DNA from 3 places in the Pseudomonas sp. 1928-m genome. Region 3 is predicted to be linked to each of the others. Evidence: riboswitches for the same ligand, from Rfam matches in the RefSeq annotation. Region 3 holds a riboswitch; each other region holds the start of a gene.
What was found. A riboswitch is a leader RNA that binds a small molecule or an ion and turns the genes downstream of it on or off. The one in region 3 is predicted to bind cobalamin.
Positions count from the first base shown of each region.

Region 1: it holds a riboswitch for cobalamin, as region 3 does, so the genes downstream of both, cobO (cob(I)yrinic acid a,c-diamide adenosyltransferase) here and P3C18_RS01190 (TonB-dependent receptor) in region 3, are expected to answer to the same signal.
Region 2: it holds a riboswitch for cobalamin, as region 3 does, so the genes downstream of both, P3C18_RS11540 (TonB-dependent receptor) here and P3C18_RS01190 (TonB-dependent receptor) in region 3, are expected to answer to the same signal.

Region 1 is NZ_JARIXO010000004.1:61,180-65,975, forward strand. Features, by position in the region: gene P3C18_RS14140 (C40 family peptidase) at 1-321, shown strand, start outside; gene P3C18_RS14145 (class I SAM-dependent methyltransferase) at 349-1,011, shown strand; gene P3C18_RS14150 (hypothetical protein) at 1,018-1,338, shown strand; gene P3C18_RS14155 (ankyrin repeat domain-containing protein) at 1,406-2,656, shown strand; cobalamin riboswitch at 2,750-2,972, shown strand; gene cobO (cob(I)yrinic acid a,c-diamide adenosyltransferase) at 3,082-3,693, shown strand; gene P3C18_RS14165 (cobyrinate a,c-diamide synthase) at 3,690-4,796, shown strand, end outside.
Region 2 is NZ_JARIXO010000002.1:442,933-447,728, forward strand. Features, by position in the region: gene dxs (1-deoxy-D-xylulose-5-phosphate synthase) at 1-1,225, shown strand, start outside; cobalamin riboswitch at 1,292-1,507, shown strand; gene P3C18_RS11540 (TonB-dependent receptor) at 1,607-3,505, shown strand; gene P3C18_RS11545 (cobalamin-binding protein) at 3,541-4,338, opposite strand; gene P3C18_RS11550 (MFS transporter) at 4,481-4,796, opposite strand, start outside.
Region 3 is NZ_JARIXO010000001.1:265,833-270,628, reverse strand. Features, by position in the region: gene P3C18_RS01190 (TonB-dependent receptor) at 1-2,106, opposite strand, end outside; cobalamin riboswitch at 2,261-2,466, opposite strand; gene P3C18_RS01185 ((2Fe-2S) ferredoxin domain-containing protein) at 2,599-3,315, opposite strand; gene P3C18_RS01180 (cobalt-precorrin-6A reductase) at 3,629-4,357, opposite strand; gene cbiE (precorrin-6y C5,15-methyltransferase (decarboxylating) subunit CbiE) at 4,354-4,796, opposite strand, start outside.

The DNA.
Region 1 (4,796 bases), on a different contig from region 3:
TTTGATTGCAGTGGTCTGATTGGCTATGTCTACCGCGATGCGGCGGGTATCAGTCTGCCGCGCTCGACCCGTGAACTGATCAGCATGCGCGTCCCGGCTATCGGTCGCGACCGCCTGCAAAGTGGCGATCTGGTGTTCTTTGCCACCAATGGCGGCAGTCAGGTCAGTCACGCCGGTATCTATGTCGGCGATGGCCGTTTCGTACATGCGCCTTCCAGCGGCGGCACTGTACGCCTGGATAGCCTGAGCAATACGTATTGGCAACGCACTTATCTGAATGCCAAGCGCGTATTTACTCCGGAACTGGCGCGCAACCCCTGACAGCTTTGGTCGGCAGAGGGAGTAGGCATGACCAATCGAACGCTCAATCTCGATTCCGCCCTGTATCAATATCTGCTGGATGTTTCCCTACGTGAAACACCGCTGCTCAAACGTCTGCGTGAGGAAACCGCGCAGCTGAGTACGGCGCGTTGGCAGATTGCCCCTGAGCAGGGGCAGTTTATGGCCTTGCTGGTGCAGCTGACTGGCGCGCGGCGGATTGTCGAAGTCGGCACCTTTACCGGCTACAGCGCCATCTGCATGGCCCAGGCCATGCCCGAGGATGGTCGACTGATCTGCTGCGATATCCCTGGCGAGTACAACGCTACGGCCGAGCGTTACTGGCGTGAAGCCGGATTCAGCTCGCGTATCGAACAGCGTCTGGCCCCTGCGCTACAGACCTTGGCGGCGCTGGAGGCTGAGGACCTGGCTGGCAGTATCGATCTGCTGTTTATCGATGCCGACAAGGCCAATTACCCAGCCTATCTGGAACATGCCCTGCGCCTGGTGCGCCAGGGTGGACTGATCCTGTTCGATAACACCCTGTGGAGCGGGCGTGTGCTTGAGGAACACCCCGAAAGCGCCGACACCCGGGCGATTCAGGCGCTCAACCTGGCGCTGCGGGATGATCCGCGTATCGACCTGTCCCTACTGCCTTTAGGTGACGGCCTGAGCCTGTGCCGTAAACGCTGAGCCTGTATGCCCGAACCGATTCGTCTGCCCGATCAACCTGATGCCTGCGAACTTTGCGCCCGCTCGGCTGCTCTGACGCGCCATCACCTGATCCCCAAGGCGCTGCACAACAAGGTCTATGTGCAGAAACGCTTCGGCAAAAGCGAGCGCATCAGCGCCACGCTCTGGGTCTGCCGCGCCTGCCACAACCAGATCCACCGCTTGTTCAGCGAAAAGGAGCTGGCGCTGACCTACAACAACCGCGACAGCCTGCTCAGTGATGAACGCCTGCGTACCTTTGTCGAGTGGCTGGCCAGCAAGCCCGCAGGCTTTATGCCCAGGCATTAAATGCTTTCTCTTTGGAGGCAGGCTTTATGCTTCCTGTGTAAATCGAGGGCTTATTTTAGGAGCGTACATGCAGTGTTTTTCAAGGATGGGTGTTGTATGTGGGCTGCTCATAACCATGTCGTTCAGCACTGCGCCGCTTTATGCACAGCAACAGCATTTGGGGCCGCTAGATGATGGCGTGATTTCTTGCGCGGAAATGCAAAAATTTCCTGAGCTGGTTTTTGTTGAGTCGATTGATTTGGGCTCAGGGCATGGCTCGCCTGTTGAGGTCGATTACACCTGTGGTGCAGGGTTAGCGGCATTGCCTTTTATGGCAGATATCCTGCAATTAGCTGAGAAAATTCGAGGTCAGCCGCAGCCTGGTGTGTGTACCGGAACGATCATTTATGCGCAGTGGCGTTACTACCACTTTGGTCTGTTGAAGGCCGGCATTGCGCCACGGCTGTTTCTTGATGCCAATCTGTGGCTGACAGACCCACAAGTACAAGATTCTTATTTTGCAGCGTGGGCTGTCGAGAGCCCTTCGAGTTATAGATTACGCCAGGCGTTTATCCAGAGTCGTAAGCAAACCGAACCGCTACTTGAGCATCACTATCGTGCTATGGGGCTAGATCAGGCAAAAGCCAGGTCGTTGGCAAATAAAGTCATGGGGTTGGTCTACATGCGCGCTGCGGGGGCATTTCCTGGCTCCAGCTCATTTAGCACTCGCCCTAAGCAATTGTCGGCTCTGGCTACTGCAGCTAATGCGCCAATACTTGAAGCTGAGCAAGTAGCTGCTGCATTGGATGAGGAACCGGCCGCCGAGGATATTGATCAAGCGTTGAAGCTGGCTCTTTCTCGTAATGCGCCATTAGCGATTATTCAGATGCTAGCCGAGCGTCTCGATAGTCTTGATCGTGGCGACGAGTCAGCACTGTTCTTTGCCCTGAGTAATCGTGACGCGTTGATCTATTTGTTGGATAAAGGAGCGTCGATTAATTATGCCAATGGCTTTGGTAAAACTGCTCTGTTCTATGCCATCGAGAATGCTCAGCCTGAAGTAGTCAGCTTGTTGCTTGAGCGTGGTGCTGATCCCAATCGCTCGTATAAAAGTATTGAGGAGATAGAGCGTGAGCCTTGTGTATATGACATAAAGCATGGCCTCCGCACTCCGTTGATGCATGCTGCCCAGCATGCAGATTTGGCCGTTATGGCACTGTTGATTGAGGCTGGCGCACGTCTACGGGATTTAGACTCCCTCGGTTGGAGTGCGCTGGATTATGCGGTAACCCATGAGCGGTCGGAGAATGCAAATTACTTGCGTAGCAAAGGGGGCTGAGTGTGTGAGTGCAACAGGGCAGTCAGCTCGCTTAGGTACTATTAAAGACTTTTCACTGCATCTCGGTTTGACGCTCCGGCACCAACTCTCTACCCTTCGCGCCTTGTAACAGGTGCCCCCGACGCTGTGCGTGCGCGGGGTGAAACTGGGAAGTCGGTGCGTTGTGCATTTACGCCAACTATTCCGACGCTGCCCCCGCAACGGTAAGTGAGTCAAACGCCGCTATTGCCACTGTGCTCAAGCATGGGAAGGCGCGGTATAGAACCGCAAGGTTCGCTCACAAGCCCGGAGACCGGCCTGTTGCAGTCCACGGCATCGCGGAGGGCGATGGCTGGCGTGTGGTTTGCCCTATGCGCAGGCCCGCGCTGTCCCTATCCCCGCGTGCTTTTTCCAGCCAGATCGCCCTGTGGCGGTGGAGCAGCGCGATGACTGAATCGATTGAACGTGACGCCCGGCACAAGGCGCGCATGGCCCGCAAGAAAGCCCTGATCGATGAAAAGATTGCCCAGGCCCAGGACGAGTACGGCCTGCTGCTGGTGCACAGCGGCAATGGCAAGGGCAAGAGCAGCAGCGCTTTTGGCATGGTCGCCCGCGCCCTGGGTCACGGCCTCAAGGTCGGCGTGGTGCAATTTATCAAGGGGGCGGCCAGCACCGGCGAAGAAACCTTCTTCCGCCGCTTTCCCGATGAAGTCAGCTACCACGTAATGGGCGAGGGCTTTACCTGGGAGACGCAGGATCGCCAGCGCGATATCGATAAGGCCCGCGAAGCCTGGGCGGTGGCGGCGCAGCTGCTGAATGACCCGGCCATCGGCCTGGTGGTGCTCGACGAGCTGAATATCGCCCTGAAATACGGCTATCTGGAACTCGACGCGGTGCTCGCCGACATCGAAGCGCGGCCGTTGCTGCAGCATGTGGTGGTAACCGGTCGCGGCGCGCTGCCGGGGATGATCGAGGCGGCGGATACCGTCACCGAGATGAGCCTGATCAAGCACGCGTTCAAGGCCGGGGTTAAGGCGCAGAAGGGGGTCGAGTTTTGACCAGCGCTCGTTCATGCCCGGCGTTATTGATCGCCGCACCGGCTTCCGGCCAAGGCAAGACTACGGTGACCGCCGCCTTGGCGCGTTTGCATGCGCGTCAGGGCAAGCGCGTGCGGGTGTTCAAGTGTGGCCCGGACTTTCTCGACCCGATGATCCTCGCCCGCGCCAGCGGCGCGCCGGTGTATCAACTCGACCTGTGGATGGTCGGCGCCGTGGAGAGCCGCAAGCTGCTCTGGGAAGCCGCAGGTGAAGCTGATCTGATTCTGATCGAAGGGGTGATGGGCTTGTTCGATGGCACGCCGTCTGCGGCCGACCTGGCGCGGCACTTTGGTGTGCCAGTGCTGGCGGTGATCGACGGCTCGGCCATGGCGCAGACCTTCGGTGCTATGGCCCATGGTCTGGCGACCTTTCAGCCTGATCTGCCGTTCTCCGGGGTGCTCGGCAACCGGGTTGGCAGCACGCGGCACGGCGAGATATTGCGCGACGCGCTGCCGGCCTCGATCCGCTGGTACGGCGCCTTGCCGCGCAGCGCCGAAGTCGGTTTGCCGAGTCGCCATCTGGGTCTGGTGCAGGCGGGTGAGCTGGTCGACCTGGATGCGCGCCTGGACGCCGCCGCTGATGCCTTGGCCGCCAGTGCCGATACCAGCCTACCGCCGCCGGTCAGCTTTGCCGCACCTGAGCAGGCAAGGCCCGCGCGGTTGCTTAATGGCGTGCGGATTGGCGTGGCGCGCGACAGCGCCTTTGCCTTTCTCTATCAGGCCAACCTCGATCTGCTGCGCGAGCTGGGCGCTGAATTGACGTTCTTTTCCCCGCTCAGCGATCAGCAACTGCCCGATATCGACAGCCTGTATCTGCCCGGCGGCTACCCAGAGTTGCATCTGCCCACGCTTGAGGCCAACCAGCCCATGGCCGCGTCGATTCGCGCGCACCATGCAGCCGGCAAGCCGATTCATGCCGAGTGCGGCGGCATGCTCTATCTACTCGACAAACTGACCGACAAACAGGGCGCCAGCGGGCAGATGCTCGGTTTGTTAAGTGGCGAGGCGAGCTTGCAACCGCGCATGACCGCCATGGCCTTGCAACAGGCTGAGCTGCCGGAAGGG
Region 2 (4,796 bases), on a different contig from region 3:
GCGCCTGCCGGGTGCCTGGGAAATCGCGCGCAAGACCGAAGAACACGCCAAGGGCATGCTGGTGCCCGGCACCCTGTTCGAGGAGCTGGGCTGGAACTATATCGGCCCCATCGACGGCCATGATCTGCCGACCCTGCTTGCCACCCTGCGCAATATGCGCGACCTCGACGGCCCGCAGTTTCTGCATGTGGTGACCAAGAAGGGCAAGGGCTTCGCCCCAGCCGAAGCCGACCCGATTGGCTATCACGCCATCACCAAGCTGGAGCCGATCAACGCGCCAGCCGCACCCAAGCAAGCCAGCGGCCCAAAATACTCCAGCGTATTTGGTCAATGGCTCTGCGATATGGCCGCGCAGGACCCACGCCTGGTCGGCATTACCCCGGCGATGAAAGAAGGCTCGGACCTGGTGGCGTTCAGTGAACGCTACCCCGAGCGCTATTTCGACGTGGCCATCGCCGAACAGCACGCCGTGACCCTCGCGGCCGGCATGGCCTGCGACGGTGCCAAGCCGGTGGTGGCGATCTATTCGACCTTTCTACAACGCGCCTATGACCAGCTGATTCATGACGTGGCCGTGCAGCACCTCGATGTGCTGTTCGCCATCGACCGCGCCGGCCTGGTCGGCGAAGACGGCCCGACCCACGCCGGCAGCTTCGATATTTCCTACCTGCGCTGCATCCCCGGCATGCTGGTGATGACCCCGAGCGATGAAAACGAGCTGCGCCGCATGCTCACCACCGGCCACCTGTTCAACGGCCCGGCGGCGGTGCGTTATCCGCGCGGCAGCGGCCCGAATGCCGCCATCGAAGCGGGCCTGGAGCCACTGGACATCGGCAAGGGCGTGGTTCGTCGCCAAGGCAGCAAAACGGCCCTGCTGGTATTCGGTGTGCAGCTCAGTGAAGCGCTCAAAGTTGGCGAAGCACTCGACGCCACGGTGGTCGATATGCGCTTTGTCAAACCACTGGACGAAGCCCTGGTGCGCCAGCTGGCCGCCAGCCACGAGCTGCTGGTGACCATCGAAGAGAACAGCGTAATGGGCGGAGCTGGCAGCGCGGTCAGCGAGTTCCTCGCCCACGCCAGCATCCTCAAGCCGGTGCTGCATCTGGGCCTGCCGGACTATTACGTCGAGCACGCCAAACCGGCGCAGATGCTCGCCGAATGTGGGCTGGATGGCGCAGGTATCGAAGCCGCCATCCGCGCGCGTCTCTCCAGCCTTTCTGCATGAATACCGCTCATCCAGAGCTGAGCCAGGCTTGCTTGTAATTCATTCAACCGCGCATTAAGGTGCGCGGCGTTTTACTTCCGCCAAGGTGCGCCCCTTCCATAGTGAAGCGGCGTTAAACGGGAAGCCGGTGCGTTCTTTACGAACCATCCCGGCGCTGCCCCCGCAACGGTAATCGACCGCAGAGCCGTTCTGCACGTCGCCTCAACGCCACTGGATTATCCCGGGAAGGCGAGGCGGCGCACGTCGAGAGCCCGGAGACCGGCCTTGCTGGATGTGACTGGTGTTGCGGAGGGCATCACCGTCAAGCTCAGGCTGCGCCCGCGCGCCCGTTCTTGCCCCTGCCCTTCTCAAAAGTCGTTCGACCTTTTGAGGATCTTCTCAGTGAATCTGTCCCGTCTTGCCCTCGCCGTGGCCCTTGCTCCCGGCCTTAGCCTGGCCAACGCCGCCATCGAGCTGCCGCCGCTGGTGATTACCCGCGCCACCCCACTGCAAACCCCGGCCCCGGCCAGCGTCCGGGTGATCGACCGCCAGCAGATCGAAGCCAGCGCCGCCAGTTCGCTGGTCGATGTATTGCGCGGCGAAGCCGGGCTGCAGGTGCGCGACGTGATCGGCGATGGCAGCCGCGCCACCTTCAGCCTGCGTGGCTTTGGCGAAAACGCGGTGAACAACACCCTGATTCTGGTCGATGGCCGCCGCCTCAATCAGCCGGCACTCGCCGGCGCGGATCTGAGCAGCGTGCCACTGAGCAATATCGAACGCATCGAGATTATCCGTGGTGCCGGCAGCGTGCTGTATGGCGACCAGGCGGTGGGTGGGGTGATCAATATCATCACTCGCCAACCCAGCGACAGTGAGGCCTATATCGAAACCACTCGTGGCAGCCATGACCTCGAAGCCTTTCGCGGCCATCTGGCGCAGTCCCTGGGAGGCGGCTTCTCCACCTTCCTCAGCGGCGAGTCGCGCACGGCCGACAACTACCGTGACCACAACAACGCCAGCTACAGCAACGCCTTCGCCCGCCTGCGCTATGACCACGATGGCGGCCATGCGCTCTACGAATACCAGACGGTGGACGACGAGCTGCTCTACCCCGGCAGCCTCAGCAGCGCCCAGCGCCGCGCCGACCGCAAGCAGAGCACCTCCAGCGACTGGTTCGACAGCAAGACCCAGCTGCACCGCCTCGCCCTGCAACAGCAGCTGCACGACAACCTCGCCGCCAACCTCGATTACAGCCACAGCGATCAGGACGGCATCGGCTCGTCCTGGGGCAGCCGCTACCACCAGGGCACGCGGGTGGAAAGCATCAGCCCGCGCTTCTCCGGGCACCTCGACAGCACCCTCGGCCGCAGTGAATGGCTGCTGGGGCATGACCATATCAACAACGACTATGAAAACAGCCTGACCCGCACCGAGTTCCGTCAGACCCAGCGCGACTGGTACGGCCAGTGGGTGCAGCCGCTGAGCAGCAGCCTCAGCCTTAGCGCAGGCTACCGCGAGAGCCAGGCCGAAGACCGCAAGCACGGCGCGGGCAAGACTCATACCGATAACCAGGGCAGCAGCAGCCTGGGCCTCAGCTGGCAGGCGGCCGAGCATGCGCGCCTGTTTATCAAGCGCGAAGACGTGCTGCGCTGGGCCAACGTCGATGAAAACGGCTATGTACTGCCGGGCGTCGATTACCTCAAGCCGCAGACTGGCGTGTCCTGGGAGGCGGGAGCCGAATGGCAGGACGACCTGCAGCGCTACCAGGCCAGCCTGTATCGCCTCGACCTGGAGGACGAACTGATGTACGACTCGCAGGCCAATGCCGGGATGGGAGCCAACATCAACCTGGACAAGACCCGTCGCCAGGGCCTGCTGCTGGAAGCCGAACGCCAGCTAAGCGCCCGCCTGAGCATCGGCGGGCAGTACACTTTTACCGACTCGGAATACCTGCAAGGCAATTTCAAGGGCAACGAAGTGCCGTGGGTGTCGCGCCACAGCGCCAGCACCCACCTCAGCTACCAGCTGCTGCCCGGCGTGACCAGCTATGTCGAGGCGGTTTATACCGGCGCGCGCTACCTGTCGAGCGATGATGGCCACGCCATGCCTCGCGAGGGCGGTTATACCCTGATCAACGCGGCGCTGAGCTGGGACTATCAGCAATTCAGCAGCAAGCTGCGGGTCAACAACCTCACCGGCAAGCAATACGACAGCCATGCCGGCTGGAGCACCTGGAGCGGCTCGTACCATTACCCCGCCCCCGAAGAGCAGGTACAGCTCAGCGTCGGTTACCGGTTCTGAAATATCGGCCCTGGGGCTTTAGCCCCAGGGCCGCCTCAGTGCGCCTCGCTCAAACGTCTGCACAACGCCTCCACCGCCCCCAACATCTGAAAGCTCGGCCGTTCCAGACCGGCATCCGGCACCAGCCACAGCTGCTTACGCTCAACCGCAGCCACGCCCGGCCAGATGCGCCAGGCGTCCAACTGCCCCTGCACACCCGCCAGAATCACCTCGGGATTGCGCTGCAGCACCGCCTCCACGCTGACCTGCGGCGCCGGCAAGGTGAGTTCGGCAAAGATATTCTCGGCGCCGCAGATACGCAGAGCGTCACTGATAATCTGCTGGCCGCCGATGGTGTACAGCGGCGCATCCCAGACCTGATAGAACAGACGCAATGGCTGTTTACGCTGATAGCGCTGACGCAACGCCACCAAGCCGCTATTGAATTGCTGATGCAGCTGTTGGCCTCGCTCGGCACGGCCGATTCGCGCGCCAATTTCGACGAAGTTCTCTGCCAGATCAGCCAGCTTGCGTGGCTCCACGATCAGCAGGGGAATCCCCATACGCTGCAACTGCTGGCGTTGCGCACTGCTGATGCTATCGGGCCAGAGCAGTACCAGATCGGGTTGAAGTTCGAGCAAGCTTTCCAATTCAAGCTGACCGTAACGGCCAACCGAAGGTAGCTGCGCGACCGCTGCCGGGCGTTCACCCCCATCGAGCAGGCCGACCAGCAAGTCGCCCGCATCCAGCTCCAGCATGATTTCAGTCAGGGAAGGTGCCAGGGTCACTACCCGCTCGACTGCTGCAGCAGGCAATGCCAGCAACAACAGCAAGCAGAACGTGATGGCGCGCATCAGCAGGCCACTTAAGAACGTTACCGAGGACGCCGAGGCAAGGCGAAAACGGTCGAGAAAGCGGAGTTTACTGCTGTAAATGAGCATTTCGAGACCGTTTTCAACGCAGTATCGGCTACGCAGGTAGTTCTTCAGCGGCCTGTTAGCCGAGTTGGCGAGGAATGCGGTAGAGATACAGCAGAACGATGCTGGAAATCGCCAGGAGGATCAGCGGAATCGCTTCCAGGCCGGCGAACACCGCCATGGCGGCAATCCAGGCCGGCAGCGCCGCGCCGAGAAAGGCCAGACGACGCACACGCGCCAGCTCCAGCCAGGCATCGTGTTCATCTGCTGTATCGAGGGCTTTTTCCGTGGCCACCAGCGCGCGCTTGTAGGCGCTGAACAACGGCAGGCTGACAAACATCGAGGCCAGGCCGGCGATAAACAGCGGCATGGTCAACAGGCCGGGTTTCTGCTCG
Region 3 (4,796 bases):
ACGGTAATCGGCAGTGACGAACAACGAACGCGGCGCACCCAGGTACCACTGCTGGCCATCGCTGCTGCCGGTGGTGGCGTACTGGCGGTCGAACAGGTTGTTCAACTCCAGGCCCAGACGTACGTCCGCCTGCACCTGCCAGCCGATGTTGGCATCGACCACGGTGTAGCTCGGCAGCGTCACATTGTTCGCCGTGTCGGCGTAGCGCGAATCGACATAACGCGCGCCGACACCGGCCTGCACCTGCTCGCTCAGCGCCTTGCTCAACCACAGGTTGGCGGTGCGCCGTGGCACGTTAGTCGGCCGATTGCCGCTGCGGTCACCACTGGCCTCGCGGAAGTCGTCGTACTCGGCGCGCACCCACGCGGCGTTGGCCGACACCTGCCAACCCTGGCCCAGCGCCAGCTCCAATGTGGCTTCCAGACCATCGGAAGACTGCTGGCCAATCTGTTCGGTCGGCGCAGTCGGGGTGGCGCGACTGAGCAGCTTCTCCTTGACGATATGGTAAGCGGCCAGCGTCCATTCGCCCTGGCCATTCCAGAACGCCTGCTTAAGGCCGATTTCGGTTTGCTTGGCTTCGCTCAGGTCGAACTGCTGCTGGGTCGGATTGAGCGTCAGCAGGTTGCTGACGCCCTCGGTGCTGGTGGCGTACTGGCCGTATAGTGACAGCTCCGGCGTGACCTCGAATACCAGCCCGGCGCGCCAGTTATCGCCCGTCAGGCTGCGGTCGGCGCTGCTGTCGGTCAGCAGGTTGTCGCGCTGGATATGCACCTGATCGCGGCGCACGCCGCTGACCAGCGACAGGCGTTCGGTCAGCTGGGTGCGGTTCTCGGCGAACAGCGAGAACTGCCGCGCCAGGTTGCGTTCGCGCGGGCCGTAGCCGAGCGGATCGGTGCTCTGATACTGACCGCCACCGCTGCCGGCGAGCGGCACTGTGTCAGTGAAGCTGCTGCCGAAATCATGCTGGCGGGCGAAGTGGATGCGGTTGTAGTCCACGCCCACCACGGTGCGGCTATCCAGACCGAACAGGGCGTGCTCCAGAGTGAAGGTCTGACGGTCGCCGACCTGCTCCTGGGTGTGCTTGATCTCGTAGAAATCGCTGCGTTTGACCTGATCACCCGGCTGCCAGCGGTAGGACTCGGCATTGCGCCAGTAGCGCTGGGTCTTGATGTAGTACAGCTGGTTGCTGGCAGTCAGGGCGTCGTTGATGCGCCAGTCGCTGACCAGTCGGGTGATCTGGTCGTTGTAGCGAACCTCGGCGTTCTCGACGTTGTAATTGCGCTCGCGCAGGCTCTCGCGGTACTTGCCAGCGACCAGCGGTGTGCCCAGGTAGCGCTGCGGGTCCTGATCGCCCTGATCATGGGACAGGGTAAAGCTCAGCGCATCACTGGCATCCCAGCGCAGTGCTGCGCTTATCGCCTGGCTCTGCGACTCGCCATCATCGACCCAGCCATTGCCGGCCTGCTGATTGAGGTTGAGGCGGTAGCTCAGTGCATCGCTGAGCGAGCCGCCGCTGTCCAGCGCGGCCTGGCGGCGGTCATCGCTGCCGTAGCCGAGGCGCAGCTGGTTGCTGATGGCGCCGGTAAAGGGCTTTTTCGGCACCACGTTGATCACCGCGCCGGTTGCGCCTTCGCCATAGAGCACCGAGGCCGGGCCGCGCAGCACGTCGACGCGCTCCACCGACCAGGTGTCGACCGGGAAGGTCACCGTACCGGCCCCGACATACTGGCGGGTGCCGTCGTAGAGCTGCATGGTCGCGCTGTGCCCGGTAAAGCCGCGCGCCGACAGCGCGGTGCCGCCATTGCCAGGGCTACCGATGCTGCTGATACCGGGGGTGCGGGTGACTGCCTCCTGCACGCTGAGGTTGTTGCGCCCGCGCACCTGCGCGCCGCTCAGGCTGCTGGTACTGGCCGGGGTTTGCAGGGCGCTCAGGCCCAGGCGCGAGCCGCTGCTGGTGGGCGTATGCAGATCGCTTGCGCCCTCCGCAGCAGCCTTGGCCTGCACGGTAGTGGCCGGCAGATTGACCGGGGACTCGCCCGCCACAGCCGTACCGGCCAGGCACAGGGCAAGGGAAACAGAGAGTTGAGACAGGGGATAGCGCGCCATGATGCTTCCATCGCAAAAGGGATAGGCACGGCAATCCCGATGGAAACGCGCAACAGCAAAACACGGGCGCGCAGGCACCCACGATCGGCGTCAACGCCCGCCCACCGCGGGTTGCCAAACAGTTGGGAGTTGCCGCTGCATAACGGGCAGCGTGCAACATCCCTAAGAATCAGGCCGGTCTCCGGGCTCGCGAGGGTCATGAAGCCATCGCCTTCCCATGCAGAAACTGCACAGTGGCATCGTGATGACGTCGCTCGCTTACCGTTGCGGGGGCAGCGTCGGACTAGCCCAAAGGGCGCACCGACTTCCCGTTTAACCTTACGCACGGCGGCGTAAGACACCTGAAACGGCGCGGATATGACCATTCAGGCCGATCCGCGTCAAGTTTTTAGCTGTTGCCGAATGGCTCTACAGCGGTCTTTTCAGCCTTGATCAAGGCGTAAGCGTAGGGTGGACAACGCGAAGCTTGTCCACCAGGCGTGGCACAGCGACTCAACCCTGATCAATCCGCAGCTCAGGCACGGCGCGGCCAGCCACCAGCCGCTCATCGACCAGGCGGATCAGCTCGGCCTCATCGCGCACGCGAAACCACTCGCCGGCCGGGTAGAGGCTGGCCGTCGGGCCCAGGTCGCAGGGGAACTGGCACTGCGTGCGGGTGATATGCACCCCACCCTCGCACTCCAGTTTGCCGGCGGCCTTGAGGCGTAGGCGCAGGGTTTTCCACAACTCCAGCGCACCACGCCGGGTGCAGCGCGGGCCATTACACAGCAGCAGGCGCTGGGCGTGCGGCGGAATCTGCGACCAGGCGTGATGCCCCGGCACGGCGGCCACACCGACACAGGGCAGGTGCAGCTCAGGGCGCTCGATCAGCGCGCAAGCGGCCTCCACCGGCAAGCCTTCAGCCTGGCCAATGGCACTGGCGACAAACAGCTGCTCAGGGTTGGCCTGCTGGCCTAGCTTGCTGCGCAGCCAATCGAGGTGCGGGCTGCTGCTCTGCGGCTCCAGATCGACCACCAATAGCGGCCGCTCACCCTCGGCCACGCGCTGCCAGAGCGGCGCATAGCCTGCGCTGGTGTCGACGATATCGGCCAGCGCCGCTTCACCGCGCAGCTCAACCAGACGCCGGCGAAATAGCTCGGCAAACGAGCCCTCGGCCAGGTCGGGGCCGACAAACAGAATGCGGGCGTATGGGGAAACGGGCGTGGTCATGGCGGCCTCCAAAGCGGGGCGGCAGTCTAACAGGGGATTTTTTGCTTGAGTGGCAGCACGTAGCACGTAGGGTGGATGACGCTTCACCCATCCACCAACTGCGATGGTGGATGAAAACAGCGTCATCCACCCTACCTTGCACCTACCCCCCCTGTAGCCCGGATAAGCCTTGGCGCAATCCGGGACGCGGTCCCCCGGATTGCGCTGCGCTTATCCGGGCTACATTCCGGCCTGCTGAAGACCGTAGGATGGGTGGGGCCGCCTAGGTGCTAACCCATCAATCCGCTGATGGGTTAGCACCCATCCTACTCAGCTATATCCCGAGAATCTGCAGCGCCTCGGCCAGCGCTTCGAGGCTGGCAAACTCGCGCTCCACCGCTGGTAACTCGGGCCGGCGCAGCAGCAGCACCGGCAGACCCAACTCCCGCGCCACCTGCAATTTCGGCTCGGTGGACTGGCTGCCGCTGTTCTTGCTGATCAGCACATCGGTGCCCAGGCGGGCGAATAACGCGCGTTCCTCATCCAGCGCGAACGGCCCGCGCGCCCCGATAATTTCCGCACGCGGCACGGCTGTCTGGGCCGTCAGGCAGCGCACGGTCCAGTGCTGATGCAGGGGAATCTCATGCAGATGCTCCAGTGGCTCGCGGCCAAGGGTAAACAGCGGGCGCTGAAAATCCCGCAGCGCCGCAACCAAACCGGCCCAGTCGTCCACTTCACGCCAGTCATCACCCTCGCCGGCCTGCCAACCAGGGCGGCGCAGCGCCCAGCAAGCAATTCCGCTAAACTCGCAAGCGCGCGCTGCGTTGGCGCTGATCTGCGCGGCATAGGGGTGGGTCAGATCGAGCAGCAGTTCGATGCCCTGTTCGCGGATAAATCGCGCTAAGCCTTCAGCCCCGCCAAAACCGCCGACGCGTACCTGGCAGGGCAAGTCATCCGGCACCCGGCCCAACCCGGCCAGGCTGTAGATGGCTTCGGGACTCAGCCGCCGCGCCAAACACAACGCCTCGGTGGTGCCGCCCAATAGCAGAATGCGCGGGCTCACAGCTTGCGCACCGCCAGCAGGGTGATTGGCAAGGCGCTGCGCCAGGTGTCGAAGCCGCCCAACGGCTGCGCCTGGGCCACGCTGATGCGGGTCAGTTCGCCGCCGACCTGCTCACGCCAAGCCACCAGCGCCGCTTCGCTTTGCAGGGTCACGGCATTGGCCAGCAAACGCCCGCCCGGTTTCAGGCTGGCCCAGCACTGCTCCAGCACACCGGGGATGGTCACCCCGCCGCCAATAAAGATCGCATCCGGCGCCGCCAATCCGGCCAAGGCTTCGGGCGCGCGGCCGGCGACCAGTTGCAGGCCCGGCACGCCGAGAGCATCGCGGTTGTGTTGGATATGCGCCTGACGACCGGCATCGGCCTCGATGGCCAGCGCTCGGCAACTTGTATGCGCGCGCATCCATTCGATGCCAATGGAGCCGCAACCCGCGCCGACAT